2 regions of the Bradyrhizobium sp. USDA 4504 genome follow, and region 1 is predicted to be linked to the other one. Evidence: predicted binding sites of a transcription regulator. Region 1 holds the regulator's gene; the other holds the start of a gene.
The links. Region 1 encodes LexA, which represses DNA repair genes until DNA is damaged. Its sites were predicted from a motif close to TGTTCNNNNTGTGTTCNG; they were not measured.

Region 1 (7,531 bases):
GCTATAGCGTTTGCGAATGCGCTCCCGCGCTAAGCATCTCAGCTAAAGGAGGCAAAGATGAGCCGCCCTTCTCTTCCTTCATGCACCCTGTTGTTGATCTTTACTTGTACTTGCGTCAGTCCCGCAGGGGCAGCCCCACCTGCCGACGAACTTTCCTCGGCGGCTGCCAAATGGGATGCCGCCATCAACAACGCAGACTTCGATGCCCTGTTACCGTTGTATGCCGCTGACGCCAGATTGATGCCGCCTGGTGCGCAGCCAGTCACCGGCCCTTTGGCAATCCGTAATTTCTTTGCCGGGCGGGGAAGAAGCGTCAGAGATCACAAGGTTGAGTTGCTCGATGTGTTGCCCATGGGAAACTACGCCTACACCACCTCGCATTTCACGGCCACGCTAGTAATAAATGAGAAGGCGGCGCCAATTTCTGGCAGCACCGTGAGACTGCTTGAACGCCAACCCGACGGGCAGTGGAAGATAAAGTCTCATATCTTCGTCAAGGAATAGATTCGCGGGTGCCACAGCCACACGGTCAGCCACCCCGCAAGCCTGACGGCCCGCAAGTGACGGATGGTCATGCACCTTATTGGCCCTCAGCCGAAGACGGCATTGATCATCGGGACATCGGTTCATTGGGTAAGCCGGACGTCCCTCGGTTTGGTCGCCATTGCCGTGGCTGTCGCCAGATGTTCGATCTCGCCCAACGCTGGGCCCGCGGCGGCGCCAGCAACCAACCCTTGCGAGCCCGCCGGGGATTGGATAGCCTTCTGCTCGCGATGAGCTTCGCAGGCTCATTCGCCCCTCGCGCGACTGGCGAGCTTACGTGGAATTGACCACGGTGAAGCGCGAAGGGTTCCAACGCCGTTCGCCTGGGCAACCCGTTCAGCTGATGATCCAGCGTCTTAGGGAGCCCGCACCATGCCGTCATTCCGCAATCAACTCCATCTCAACGATTCGGAAGTTGCCCTTGCGCTCGAGGGCGAAGAGCGCCGCCAGCAAGACGGCGTCGAGCTGATTCCATCGGAGAACTACACCTACCCCGAGGTGCTCGAGCTGCTGGGATCGGTGTTCACCAACAAGTATTCCGAAGGTTATCCGGGACGCCGCTATTACGGCGGCCAGGAATTTACCGACCAGATAGAGAACCTTGCCCGCCAGCGCGCTTGCGCGCTGTTTCGCGCCGAACATGCCAACGTTCAGCCTCTGTCCGGGTCGCCAATGAACCAGGCCGTGTATCTCGGCCTGCTGCAGCCCGGCGATACGATATTGGCGATGGACCTGTCACACGGCGGCCATCTCACTCATGGCGCGCCGGTGTCGCACATGGGGCGGCTCTTCAACTTCGCCCGCTACAAGACGCAGCCGTCAAACGGCGGCGCCATCGATTTCGATGAGCTCCGCGCCATGGCCCGGCACGTCCGCCCGAAGCTGGTGCTGTGCGGCTACAGCTCTTATCCGCGCGATCTGGATTATGCGTCCTTCAAGAGCATCGCCGATGAAGTGGGTGCACTGACCATGGCCGACGTCAGCCATTACGGCGGCCTGATCGCCGGCAACGCCTTGCGCAATCCGCTCGATGCGGGTTTCGACGTGATGACGACGACATCGCACAAGACGCTTCGCGGGCCGCGCGGCGGCATCGTTCTTTGTCGCCGGGAGTTCGCCGGCAAGGTCGACGCGTCGGTGTTCCCGGGATTGCAGGGAGGTCCGCACATGAACGTTGTGGCCGGAACCGCGGTCACGCTGAAGAAGGCATCGACGTCCGATTTTCAGGCCTATGCAAGACTGGTCATGCGCAACGCGAAGGTCCTGGCCGAAGCGTTGATGGAACGTGGCATGACGTTGATCACCGGCGGAACCGATAATCACATGATGGTTGTGGATACGGTGGCCAGCGTCGGCGTGGACGGCGGCGCGGCCGAGAACATCCTCGACGCCGTCGGGATCACCGCAAACAAGCAGATCATTCCCGACGATCCGCGTCCGCCGCTCAAGCCGAGCGGCATTCGCCTCGGGACGCCGGCGGCGACCACGCGCGGCATGGGCGAGCCCGAAATGCGCCTCATCGCCGAACTCATTGCGGAATCCCTCCGGTCGAAGGGAGATGCAGCGGTCGTCAAGCGACTGAGGTCGAACAGCGTCGAGATGTGCCGCGCCTTCCCCGTTCCGGGGATCGCGCCGCCCTCATAGGCAGCCGAGCCGCGTTCCTGTTCCGCGTCCGTCGCGTCACTCGGCAGGTCGTGAAGGTTCCCGGGGGAAGGACCGGAACGGAAATCGATGCTGTTCGTTGGACCGCATGATCTCGAAAGACGGAGCGTCCCCGCCGTGACCCGGAAAACCTTGCAAGCACGCTCGGAACAGGCGCTCGTCGTCATCATTCTCAGCACCGGTGCGCTGATCGGTTACCTCGGCTTGGCGCTGTCCAGGCTGTGAGAGCTACGCCCGGCGGGCGTCAAGCCGCCGGCAAGCATCAAGTCGCATGGTGCGCTGAAAGCTAGTGCGTGCGTGCCACTGAGTTGCCCGACGCGGCAAGCCAAGCCCCGCAGCAAAAATATAGGGTGAAAAGAGCAAGGCTCGGACAGATCATGTCGCGAGAATGCGGATGTTTGACGCACAAGCGACGACACCCGCCGTCGTCCCGGCGAAGGCCGGGAGCCATTACCCCAGATCTCAATTGTTGCGCGACGCTGCGGCCACGATCCCGTTCCTGATCAAATGCGGTGGTTATGGGTCCCGGCCTTCGCCGGGACGACGGTGGTGTGCGCGGGAACAGTCTCGCGATGAATGCAACGCCACGTACAATCCACGCACCGGTCACTGAAATCGAGGACATTGCCGCCTGCCCGCAATTCTCGTACACGGTTTCATGCAATGACCTCGCAATTCACTCCCAACTCCGTCGACGTGCTGCTGTTCGATATCGGCCGCGTCGTGCTCGACATCAACTTTGACAAGGTGATGGCGCACTGGGCGCAGCATGCCGGGTGTGCGCCCGCCGAGCTCGCCACGCGCTTTGTCGTCGACGACAGTTTCAAGCATCATGAGATCGGCCGGATCGACGACGCGGCTTTCTTCGAGAATCTGCGCCGGACGCTCGGCATCAACATCACGGACGCCCAGTTCCTCGAAGGCTGGAACGCGATCTTCACCGGCGAGATGCCGGGCATCGCCCCGCTGCTCGCGGCGGCCGCCAAGCGGATGCCGCTCTACGCCTTCTCCAACACCAATCCGGCCCATGTCGCGCATTTCTCGGTCACCCACGCCGACCTGCTCAGCCATTTCCGCAACGTCTTCCTGTCCTCGAGCATCGGCTTCCGCAAACCCGACGCCGAGGCCTATGATCATGTGGTAAAAGCCATCGGCGTGCCGGCGTCGCGGATCCTGTTTTTCGACGACCTGGCCGCCAATATCGAAGGTGCGCGGGCCCGCGGCCTTTATGCTATCCACGTGACATCGACGGATGACGTGGCAAGGGCTTTGACCGCACTTGGAATTTGAAGATTAGGAATTGAGGAACTCTGAGCGTGGCCCTGATGCCGGTTGCCGATGCCCTGTCCGCCGTCCTCGCCGGCGCCGAACCGCTGCCGGAGGAGATGGTCGCGCTCGATGCCGCCTACCACCGCACGCTTGCGCACGATCTCGCGGCGCTCCGCACCCAGCCGCCGCAGCCGATGTCGGCGATGGACGGCTATGCGGTGCGCGCCGCCGATGCGGCTGATCTAAAGGCCCGGCTCAAGGTGATCGGCGAAGTCGCCGCCGGCCGGCCGTTCGAGCGGACGGTCGGCGCCGGCGAGGCGGTGCGGATCTTCACCGGCGGCGTGATCCCCAATGGCGCCGACGCGGTGATCATCCAGGAGGACACCGCCGTCGACGGCGACCACATCACGATCACGGAGGCCGCCAGCGTCGGGCGGCACATCCGCCCGGCTGGGGTCGACTTCCGTGAGGGCGAGGTGCTGCTCGCCGGCGGCAGCCGCCTGTCCGACCGCGCGCTGTCGCTGGCGGCCGCCATGAACTATCCGGAACTTGCGGTGCGCCGCCGCCCGAAGGTCGCGGTGCTGGCGACCGGCGACGAGCTGGTGATGCCGGGCTCGCAGCCCGGTCCCGGCCAGATCGTCTATTCCAACGGCTACGCGCTGCGGGCGCTGGCGCGCGCCGAAGGCGCCGAGACCGTCGACCTCGGCGTTGCCGCCGACACGGTGGAGGCGACCACGGCGGGCATCCGCCGGGCGCGCGAGGCCGGTGCCGATGTCCTGATCACGACAGGCGGCGCCTCGGTCGGCGACCACGATCTCGTCAAGCGGTCGCTGGAAGCCGAGGGGGTCGAGATGGCGTTCTGGCGGATTGCGATGCGGCCCGGCAAGCCGATGATGCATGGCCGGCTCGGCGCGATGCGGGTGATCGGCCTGCCGGGCAATCCGGTGTCGTCCTATGTCTGCGCCTTCCTGTTCCTGGTGCCGTTGATTCGGGCGCTGAGCGGCCGGAAAGTGATTCGTCATCGCCGCGCGAGCGCCCTGCTCGGCCGCGACCTCGCTGCCAACGACCAGCGCGAGGACTATCTGCGTGCGCGGCTCGAAGCGCGCGAGGACGGCAGGCTGATCGCAACGCCGGTGACGCAGCAGGACTCGTCGCTGCTCGGGAATCTCGCTGCGGCACGGGCACTTCTCGTGCGTCCGCCGTTTGCGGCAGCTGCCGTCAAGGGCAGCGAATGCGAGATTCTGACACTGCCCGAATAGGGTTTTCGCGCCCCGCCGATTGTGCGTTGCCCGACACGTTCACCGGAAATTAAGTGGTTGCGGAACACATATCGAACATATAGTGTCCGTTCATGATTTGTTTCGAGTACTGGTGTCTACATTCGGGAAGCTGCATGGAAGCAGGTGCATTGAGCACATGCTCCTGAGGTCAGGCCCGGCCTGCAGGCCCCACCAGAAGAGTCTCGGAATCGAACGACGCTATCAACCGGGGGAATACTCGAGATGCTCACGCGCAAACAGTACGAACTACTGCGTTTCATCAATGAACGTCTGAAAGAGGCGGGCGTACCGCCCTCCTTCGACGAGATGAAGGATGCGCTCGACCTGCGCTCGAAGTCCGGTATCCACCGCCTGATCACTGCGCTGGAGGAGCGCGGCTTCATCCGCCGCCTGCCGAACCGCGCCCGCGCCATCGAGGTCATCAAGCTGCCCGAACTCTCGGCCGGCGGCGGCAACGGCCGCCGCGGCTTCACGCCCAGCGTCATCGAAGGCACCCTCGGCCGGCGCGCCAGCACGCCGCCGATTGCCGAGGACGACGGCAACCGTCCGGTCGCGGTCCCCGTGATGGGCCGGATCGCCGCCGGTACGCCGATCGAGGCGCTGCAGACCCGCAGCCACACCATCAGCGTGCCGCCCGACATGCTCGGTGCCGGCGAGCACTATGCGCTCGAGGTGCGCGGCGACTCGATGGTCGATGCCGGCATCCTCGACGGCGACATGGCGCTGATCCAGCGCAACGACGTCGCCAATACCGGCGACATCGTGGTGGCGCTGATCGACGAGGAGGAAGCCACCCTGAAGCGCTTCCGCCGCCGCGGCGCATCGATCGCGCTCGAGCCGGCCAACACCGCCTATGAAGTGCGCATCCTGCCGCCGAACCGGGTCCGCATCCAGGGCAAGCTGATCGGCCTTTATCGCAAATACTGAATTGCAAATACTTGCGGCGGCCGGGAACGAGCAACACGTCGGATCGTTCCTTGCATGATAGTGTAGCGTACGGCCTGCCCGATGCGCTCCGATACCTCTCGCGCAGCGTCGCGTGTTTGTGATCGGAGCGATCTCGGACCAGTCGTACAATCGCCCAGAAACGAGCAGACGCTCGTTCGCTATCGTCCACTCTGGTAGAGGCCCTAATGCCTCAAGGAGAGGCACGGGTCGCTACCTCGAAATGAGGAGCCATCCGATGTGTGACTATAGTCTGCACGCCGTGGCATCGCGCCCCGCCATTGTCGGAGAGACGCTGATCACGACGACGTTCCGCGGCACGTCAACCCGCGGCTTTGCTTCGGAGAATGACCCCACTGTCGCGGTCTGCATGCTGCCGGGCACCGAGCTCGCTTTCGCCGAGAACGTTCGCTACGACAGCCGCTGGATCTGGACCAAGACGCTGAACTATCGCGTCGGCGTGTTCAACGAAGTCGAGCCCGACGTGCCCGATCGGCATCATGACGCGGTCGAATTCCCCGACGGCAGCCATGTGCTGGTGACCCAGCTGGTCGAGGGACAGCGCGTCAGCGTGCTGCAATTGCCGGCGCTGCATCCGCCGGTCGAGCAGAAGCCGAAGGTTGCGGAGCGGCGGCCCTCCGCATTCGCAACGCTGTTTTTGGGTTGAGCGCATCGTCGCCGCGGAATGAGCTGTTCGGCGGCGGATGACCTAAGCAATTTCGGGCGACCCCGGACTCCCGCTTCCGGGGCGCAGAAGGAGATTTGCGTCGGCTGGCACCTTGGCGCATCATCGGGTACGGAGGACGTGCGCGGTGGTCGATAAGGTCACATGGCAAAAGGCTGGACGCGTCACGGAACCGGGCCGCTACATGTTCCGGTTCGGTTGGCTGACGGTAACGGCCGACGACCTGAAAGTCTGGGAGCAATTTCCCGAGGCTTCCTTCACTCTCGTCAAGAAGCCCGACGCCGGCCCCGACTCCGACGAATACCATCTCGGCCTGTTCGAGCTGCCAAGCGCGCCCTTGCCGGACCACGGCTAATCATCGCCCTGCAGATCGGTCTCGGCCGGCGTCGCATCCACCGCAGGCCGCGGCGCGGGGGCGCGTAGCGTCGTCTCGCTCTCGCCGTCGCCGGGAACCGCCGGCGACCACGGCCGGTCGATCCCGCCGGGCTTGACCGCATCGACGACGTAGCCGTCCCTGCTCCGCCGCAGCACCAGCGCGCCGTGGCGGCGCAGCCGCTCGGCATCGATCACCGATGCCGCGCAGCCCTGCGGCGCCCGCCGCGCCGTCACGATCAGGGCTGCGCGCTCGCAGTCGTCCGCCAGCGCCTCCGACCGGGTCGCCAGCGCGACGAAGGTGCCGCCGGGTCCCTGGGTCACGCAGCCGCCGGCATCGCACGAGACGCCCTCGCCGAGCGACGCATCGGTGGCGGTGCGCGCGTCGGCGTCCGCCGCCAGCCACTCCTTGACCAAAAATGCATCCTTGGCGCTGTGCATCAGATGCAGCCGTCCATCACCGCCACGCACCGCGACATTGCGGCCGTCGCCCGAGATCAGCACGTCCGGCTGCGGCACCCTGAGCGCCCAGACCGAGCCACCAGCAGCAGCACCGCACCTGACCAGCGCAGCGGCGTGCGCAGCAGCCCGAGCAGGATGATGCCGGCGCTCGCTGCGATCAGCGGCCCGATGCCGAACGCCGCCATGCGGCCGACCGCGCCCGGGAGTGCGGCGACCCATTGCGTCACCAGGATCATCCAGTCGATGCCAAGACCCATGATCGCCCAGAACACGCCGTCGAAGCCGAACGGCATGGCGACGAGCCCCAGCAGGC
Region 2 (7,531 bases), 2.3 Mb from region 1:
CGAAGCTTTAGCGGAGGCGGCGAGCCGGGCGATGCCACCGAGAGTGCGGCGCCGCCGCGCTTTACGCCGCTTCGGATGCCGCGGCTTCGCTTTCGGCGTCCACCGTGAACAGGTCGGGCTCCGCCGGGACCGGGAAATGCTTCAGCCGCGCCGCGACGACGGGAGCGAAGAAACTGCGGTGATGGCTGCTGGGGCCGAGCCGGTCGAGCGCCTCGAGGTGCTCGGGGACGGCATAGCCCTTGTGCTGCTCGAAGCCGTAGCCGGGGCAATCCAGCGCCAGCGCGCACATCAGGCGGTCGCGCGTCACCTTGGCGATGATCGAGGCCGCCGCGATCGAGGCCACGATGCCGTCGCCGCCGATCACGGCGTCGCCGTCGCAGGGCGTGGCGAGCTTGTCGCGGCCGTCGACGAAGACATGCTTCGGCATTTCCGGCAGCGCATGCACCGCGCGCGCCAGCGCCCACAGCGAGGCGCGCAGGATGTTGTCGCGGTCGATCCGCGCCCGTGACGCCACCGCGACCGAGAACGCTGCTGTCGCGCAGATTTCCTCGAACAGTTCCTCGCGGCGCTCGACGGTCAGCCGCTTCGAATCATCGAGGCCCTTGGGTATCCGATTTGGGTCCAGCACCACGGCGGCGGCGACCACCGGGCCCGCCAGCGGCCCGCGCCCGGCCTCGTCGCAGCCGGCGACCGGCCAGACGCCGCGCTTGATCAGCGCGCGCTCGCGCCGAAAGCTCGGCCGCGTCACCACGATGACGCGCTTGTCCGGCTTGGCCGGCTCGGCCGGCTTCTTCTTCGACGCGGTCTTTGACGTGCGATTGGACTTGTCCCGAATCATGCGGGGATCGTGGTCAAGCCCGGCCCGCGGCGCAACCGGGAACCTGGCGCCCTTCCCCGTTATTCAATCCGCCACCCTAATCGGGATCGGCGCTCTAATCGGGGATTGACACCCGGCGGTCGTCGCGAACCTCAAAGCCCGGCGCGCGCACCACTTCCCAGGCGTGGCCGTCGGGATCGCCGAAATAACCGCAATAGCCGCCATAGCTGGTCGGCTGCGCGGGTTTCAGCAGCCTGGCGCCTTTCGACAGCGCGAACGCCATCACACGATCGACCTCGGCGTCGTCGTTGCAGTTCCAAGCGATCGCGACGCCGCGGAACGCTGAAGGCCGTGGCTGATCCGGCAGCCCGGCATCGGCAGCGAGCAGATGCCACGGGAACAGGCCGAGCACGGTGCCGCCGGTCTCGAAGAAGGCGACCTCCTCGCCGGTCGCGCGCATCTTCCTGGAGAAGCCGAGCGATTCATAAAAGCCGATGCTGGCGCGCATGTCGCTGACGCCCAGCGTGAGGACGGTGAAGCGTGCGGTCGGGGCGTTACTCATGTTTACCTTTCCCGTCGTTGCGAGCGAAGCGACGCAATCCATTGTTCCACATATTCGGATGCATGGATTGCTTCGTCGCTTCGCTCCTCGCAATGACGATCATCACTTTGCTGGCACCTAAAACAAGCTCAGCTGCTGCCCGCTGCGCTTCGGCTTGGCGAAGTGATCGGTGGTCAGCTTGGTCCGCCGCTTGTTGAGGCCGAGCTTTTCGCAGGCGATCTCGAAGCGGCGGCCGATCATCCAGGCCATCGGGCCGGTGCCCTTCATCCGCGTGCCCCATTGCGAGTCGTAGTCGCGGCCACCGCGCATGTCGCGGATCAGCGTGAAGACGTGACGGTAGCGATCGGGATAGTTGGCCATCAGCCATTCGCGGAACAGATCGCGCACCTCGAGCGGCAGCCGCAGCAGCACATAGCTCGCCTCCCTGGCGCCGGCATGTGCGGCGGCATCGAGGATGCGCTCGATCTCGGAATCGTTCAGCGCCGGGATCACGGGTGCGACCATCACCGTGGTCGGGATGCCGGCATCCGTGAGCCGCTTGATCGCCTCGAGCCGCTTCGGCGGGGTCGAGGCGCGCGGCTCCATGGTGCGGGCGAGTTTCGGGTCGAGCGTCGTCACCGAGAGCGCGACCTTGGCGAGATTGCGCTTGGCCATACGTACCAGGATGTCGATGTCGCGGGTGACCAGCGCCGACTTGGTGACGATGCCGACCGGATGGCCGGCGCGCTCCAGCACCTCGAGGATGCCGCGCATGATCTTCCGGTCGCGCTCGATCGGCTGATAGGGATCGGTGTTGGTGCCGATCGCGATCATCCGCGCCTCGTAGTCCGGTGCCGCCAGCTCCTTCTCGAGCAGCGCGGGTGCGTCCGGCTTGGCGAACAGCTTCGATTCGAAGTCCAGCCCCGGCGACAGGCCGAGATAGGCGTGGGTCGGCCGCGCGAAGCAATAGACGCAGCCGTGCTCACAGCCGCGATACGGATTGATCGAGCGGTCGAAGCCGATGTCGGGCGAGTCGTTGCGGGTGATCACCTTGCGCGAGGTGTCGAGCGCCACGCTGGTCGCAAATGGCGGCAGGTCCTCGAGGCTCTGCCAGCCGTCGTCGAAGGCAACGCGCGCCTCGGCCTCGTAGCGGCCGCTGGCGTTGGACTGCGCGCCGCGGCCGCGCCGCCGCTCGCGCTCGATCGCGACCGCAAGCTCGGGAAAAGGGGAAGGTGCACCCGCCGGGTTATCGGAGGGCGCCGTTACCGGCGGGTGCTTGAGGGCATGAGAGGATGCTCGGCTCATGCTTTGAAGCTAACACGGCACGAGAACAAATCAAGAACATGAACGGAGAAATTCCACAAAACCTTGCTACAAAATTCTGCAGGCGAACAGGCTGCTTTGAATATGACAAGGTGATAACACGGCCGGAGTTTCTCCACCGTTTGAGCCATCGAAGCCTCAAAATCATGCTGAGCGTGATCATTCCAACCGACGGCGTCGAGCGCACCGCGGTCGCAACATTGGCGGCGCTGGTGCCGGGCGCGGCCGCCGGCGTCATCCGCGAAGTGCTGCTGGTCGACCGCAGCAACAGCGATGTGATGGAGCGCGTCGCCGACGTTGCCGGCTGCCGTTTCATGCGCTTCGAGGGCACGCGCGCCGCGGCGCTTGCGGCAGGCGCGCGGCAGGCGCGGTCGCCCTGGCTGATGTTCCTGCATCCGGGCGCAGTGCTCGATGCCGGCTGGATCGAGGAAACCACCCAGTTCATCCAGATGGTGGCGGCCAGCGGCAAGGACCGCGCCGGCATCTTCCGCTACGCCCGCGCACCCTACACCGACCCGGGCCTGCGCGACGGCCTCAAATTCGTTGCCCGGATGATCACCGGGCCCTCGGCCGAACAGGGCCTTTTGATCGCGCGCGAGCATTACGAGCGGATCGGCGGCTACCGGCCCGATGCCCGCCGCTCCGAGGCGCGCCTGCTGCGCCGGCTCGGCCGTTCCTCCCGCACCATGCTGCGGAGCCGGATCATGGTGGCCTGAACAAAGCGCTTGCGGATTATTTGATTCCGTCAAATAATATGCTTGATGAAATCAAACTTCCATGACACCACGCTCGAGAGCCAGGTCGCCGCGGTCCGCGGCTTCAGCCGGTTCTATACCCGCAAGCTCGGCATCATCGAGCCGAAGCTGTTGCACTCACCATTCACGCTGCAGGAAGCGCGGATCATCTACGAGCTCGCGCACCGCGAAAATTGCACCGCAACCGATCTGGTGCGCGATCTCGACCTCGATGCCGGCTTCGTCAGCCGCACGCTGGCGGCGCTGCAAAGGCGCCAGATCGTGACGCGGAAGCCATCGAAGGCCGACAAGCGCGTCAACGAGGTGGCCCTCACCGCCAAGGGCCGCACTGCTGCCGCCGATCTCGACTGCCGCTCGCGCAGCGAGGTCGGGACGCTATTGAAGCAGATGGACGGCGACCGTCGCGCCGCGGTGGTGCGCGCCATGGGCACGATCGAGCAATCGCTGGAGCCGCCGGCCGAGAAACCGGTCGGCTTCCTGCTGCGCAGCCATCGCGTCGGCGACATGGGTTGGGTCGTCTCGCGGCAGGGACAAGCCTACGCGGAGGAGTATGGCTGGGACATTAGCTACGAGGCGTTGGTGGCCGAGATCTGCGCGCAGTTTCTGCGATCGTTCGATCCGGCGCGCGAGCATTGCTGGATCGCGGAGGTCGACGGCGAGCCGGTCGGCTCGGTCTTCCTGGTCGACGGCGGCGACGGGGTCGCCAAGCTGCGCCTGCTGCTGGTGGAAGAAAAGGCGCGCGGGCTCGGCGTCGGCCGCGCACTGGTCGAGCAATGCATCCGCGCCGCGCGCGAGAAGGGTTACAAGAAGATGACGCTGTGGACCCAGAGCATCCTGGTCGCCGCGCGCGGCATCTACGCCCGTGCCGGCTTCGAGCGGGTCAAGGAAGAAAAGCACCACAGCTTTGGCGTCGACCTAGTCGGCGAGACCTGGGAGCTGGAGTTGTAGGGCTCTTTACCCTCCGGCGTCATTCCGGGGCGATGCGCAGCATCGAACCCGGCATCTCGCGCCACAATCTCTGGATTCCGGGTTCGCGCTTCGCACGCCCCGGAATGAGGGAGGCTAAGCGCTCGCGCCTTTCGCCTTCGGGCGGCGCAGATGTTCATCCAGCCGCGGCATGATCTCGACGAAATTGCAGGGGCGCGTGCGGTAGTCGAGTTGCGCCGCCAAAATGCCGTCCCAGCCGTCGCGGCAGGCGCCGGGCGAGCCGGGCAGGCAGAAGATGAAGGTCGCGCCCGCAACGCCAGCGGTGGCGCGGCTCTGGACAGTCGACGCCCCGATCTTGGCGTGGCTCAGCATGTGGAAGGCGATCGAAAAGCCGTCCATCCGCTTCTCGAACAATGGCTCGACCGCCTCCGGCGTCACGTCGCGGCCGGTGAAGCCGGTGCCGCCGGTGGTGATGACGGCATCGACAGCGGGATCGGCGATCCAGCGCCGGATCACGGCTCTGATCGCCTCGACATCGTCGGTGACGATCTCGCGCGCCGCGAGCTTGTGGCCGGCCGCGGTGAGACGGTCGGCCAGCGTGGTGCCCGACTTGTCATCCGCCAGCGAGCGGGTGTCGGAAATCGTCAGTACCGCGATATTGAGCGGGATGAATGATTTGGATTCGTCGAGTGAGGACATTTGCACCTCTTTCCATCCCGCTGACGACATCCTGAGGTGCTCGCCTCGCGGTGCACTTGCATCACTGGGCGAGCACCTCAGGATGGGCCACGGGCTCCGTCATCCTTCGAGGCTCGCCAACAGGCGAACATATCCCGAGTGAGCGCGTTCGCGCTCATCCGGGGATGACGCTACCGGCACACGGCTACAAGCTACCGCCGAACGTGTTGCAGGCCTGCACGGTGCCCTGCTGGTAGCCCCTCATGAACCACTCCTTGCGCTGCGCGGCGGAGCCGTGGGTGAAGGAATCAGGCACCACCCTGCCCGTCGCCTGCCGCTGCAGCGTGTCGTCGCCGATCGCGTTCGCGGTGGTCAGCGCGGCGTCGATGTCGCCGGCCTCGAGGAAGCCCGGCCGCTTCTTCTCCTCGCGGTTGACCCAGACGCCGGAAAGGCAATCGGCCTGCAGCTCGACCTTGACCTGCAGCGCGTTGGCCTCGGCCTTGCTGCCGGCCTGCTGCTGCAGCCGATTCACGCGCGGAATGATGCCGAGCAGGTTCTGGATGTGATGGCCGGCCTCATGCGCGATGATATAGGCCGCGGTGAACTTGCAGGCGTTGCCCGAGCAGCCGCGGAAGCGCGTCTCGACCTCGCGGAAGAAGCCGGTGTCGAGGAAGATGGTCTTGTCCGGCGGGCAGTAGAACGGTCCCATCGCCGACTGCGCCATGCCGCAGCGGCCGCCATTCGTGGCATTGCGGAACAGCACGATCTTCGGACCGGTGTAGGTCTGCCCGCTGGCCTTGAAGATCTCGCTCCAGCGATCGTCGATCTCACCCAGGATGCCGGCGATCATGCTGCCCATCTCGTCGGTCGGGGCGCCGCGCTTGGCCTGGCCGCCTGACGACTGCCGGTCGGTCTGGTAGGTCGGCGCCTGGCCGCCGCCGGTGAGAATCTCGGCGCCGCCGATCAGGATGCGCGGGTCGATGCCGAAGGCATAGCCGAGCAAGCCGAGCACGATGATGGTGCCGATGCCGAGCCCGCCACCACCCATCGGAACGCCGAAGCCGCCACCGCCCCCTCCGCCCATCCCGCCTTCATCGCGACGATCTTCGATGTCGTCGCTGCGGCGGAAATCATCATAGCGCATGGTGGTTTCCCTTCATTCCAGTCGGCGACCCGACGCGGGACACTCCAACTTAAAATTTCCATTCTGTTAATCAATATCCTGCCCGGCAATAATTGCCTAGTCCGGAAGAGGCGCATCCCTTGCGGTGCAAACGGTTGCCAATGAGCGCAAATTTACCGCGCGAATCGTGCCGGTTTGATGATCCGCAAATTTTTTCGCCGAACGCGCTGATGTTGCAGCACAACGCCGGTGGCATCGCGACGTGCCGCGCAAAAGATGCTGCAATCTTTTGCATGAAGATTTCCAATTAAGTCGATTTTTACTTTGCCGGGTCAATGTGACGCCAGTCGGTTGTTTAGTCCCGCGTCGCCGACAGCGTCGCCTGAGTCAGAGTTCTTGAGTCATGGTAGTGTCGCGTCGCGGGGCGTCTGCAAGGGCGCCCCGCACTAAATTTGAGAGTGCCCCATCGAGCCACATCGTCATTGGCGATTGCGTGGCCGAATTGTCGAAGCTTCAGGCCGGCTCGGTCGACCTGGTCTTCGCGGATCCTCCCTACAATCTGCAGCTCAAGGGCGACCTCAAGCGCCCCGATGAGTCGCATGTCGATGCCGTCAACGACGACTGGGACAAGTTCTCGTCGTTCGCTGCCTACGACGATTTCACCCGGGCCTGGCTGCTGGCCTGCCGCCGCGTGATGAAGCCGTCGGCAACGCTGTGGGTGATCGGCTCCTATCACAACATCTTCCGCGTCGGCGCGATCATGCAGGACCTCGGCTTCTGGCTCCTGAACGACATCGTGTGGCGCAAGTCCAATCCGATGCCGAACTTCCGCGGCCGCCGCTTCACCAATGCGCACGAGACCATGATCTGGGCCGCGCGCGACGAGAAGGCCAAGGGCTACACCTTCAATTACGAAGCGCTGAAGGCGTCCAATGAGGACGTGCAGGCACGCTCCGACTGGCTGATCCCGCTGTGCACCGGCGAGGAGCGCCTCAAGGACGGCGACGGCAAGAAGGTGCATCCGACGCAGAAGCCCGAGCAGCTGCTCGCCCGCGTGTTGCTGTCGTCCTCGAAGCCCGGCGATCTCGTGATCGATCCGTTCAACGGCACCGGCACCACCGGCGCCGTCGCCAAGCGCCTCGGCCGCAGCTATATCGGCTTCGAGCGCGACAAGGCCTATGCCGCCGCCGCCGAGGCGCGCATCGCCGCGATCGAGCCGCTGCCGGAAGCAACGCTGGCGCCGTTCATGACCGCGCGCGAGGCACCGCGGGTGGCGTTCTCCGAACTGATCGAACGCGGCATGATCGTGCCGGGCGCCAGGCTGGTCGACGCCAAGAAGCGCCACGGCGCCCTGGTGCGCGCCGACG

Region 2: the regulator LexA is predicted to act here: its motif matches at 2,685-2,702, upstream of ACVMB1_RS25045 (PA0069 family radical SAM protein).

Annotation. Positions count from the first base shown of each region.
Region 1 is NZ_JBSSGV010000001.1:3,058,165-3,065,695, forward strand. It holds gene ACVMB1_RS14010 (YybH family protein) at 58-504, shown strand; ZMP/ZTP riboswitch at 794-879, shown strand; gene ACVMB1_RS14015 (serine hydroxymethyltransferase) at 916-2,187, shown strand; gene ACVMB1_RS14020 (hypothetical protein) at 2,275-2,430, shown strand; gene ACVMB1_RS14025 (HAD family hydrolase) at 2,869-3,495, shown strand; gene ACVMB1_RS14030 (molybdopterin molybdotransferase MoeA) at 3,522-4,733, shown strand; gene lexA (transcriptional repressor LexA) at 4,977-5,681, shown strand; gene ACVMB1_RS14040 (hypothetical protein) at 5,938-6,366, shown strand; gene ACVMB1_RS14045 (hypothetical protein) at 6,512-6,739, shown strand; partial or broken gene ACVMB1_RS14050 (ComEC/Rec2 family competence protein) at 6,736-7,531, opposite strand, start outside.
Region 2 is NZ_JBSSGV010000001.1:5,318,639-5,326,169, forward strand. It holds gene ACVMB1_RS25035 (ribonuclease HII) at 62-838, opposite strand; gene ACVMB1_RS25040 (VOC family protein) at 933-1,379, opposite strand; gene ACVMB1_RS25045 (PA0069 family radical SAM protein) at 1,497-2,663, opposite strand; gene ACVMB1_RS25050 (glycosyltransferase family protein) at 2,828-3,397, shown strand; gene ACVMB1_RS25055 (bifunctional helix-turn-helix transcriptional regulator/GNAT family N-acetyltransferase) at 3,443-4,384, shown strand; gene moaB (molybdenum cofactor biosynthesis protein B) at 4,499-5,062, opposite strand; gene ypfJ (KPN_02809 family neutral zinc metallopeptidase) at 5,247-6,185, opposite strand; gene ACVMB1_RS25070 (hypothetical protein) at 6,256-6,459, opposite strand; gene ACVMB1_RS25075 (site-specific DNA-methyltransferase) at 6,568-7,531, shown strand, end outside.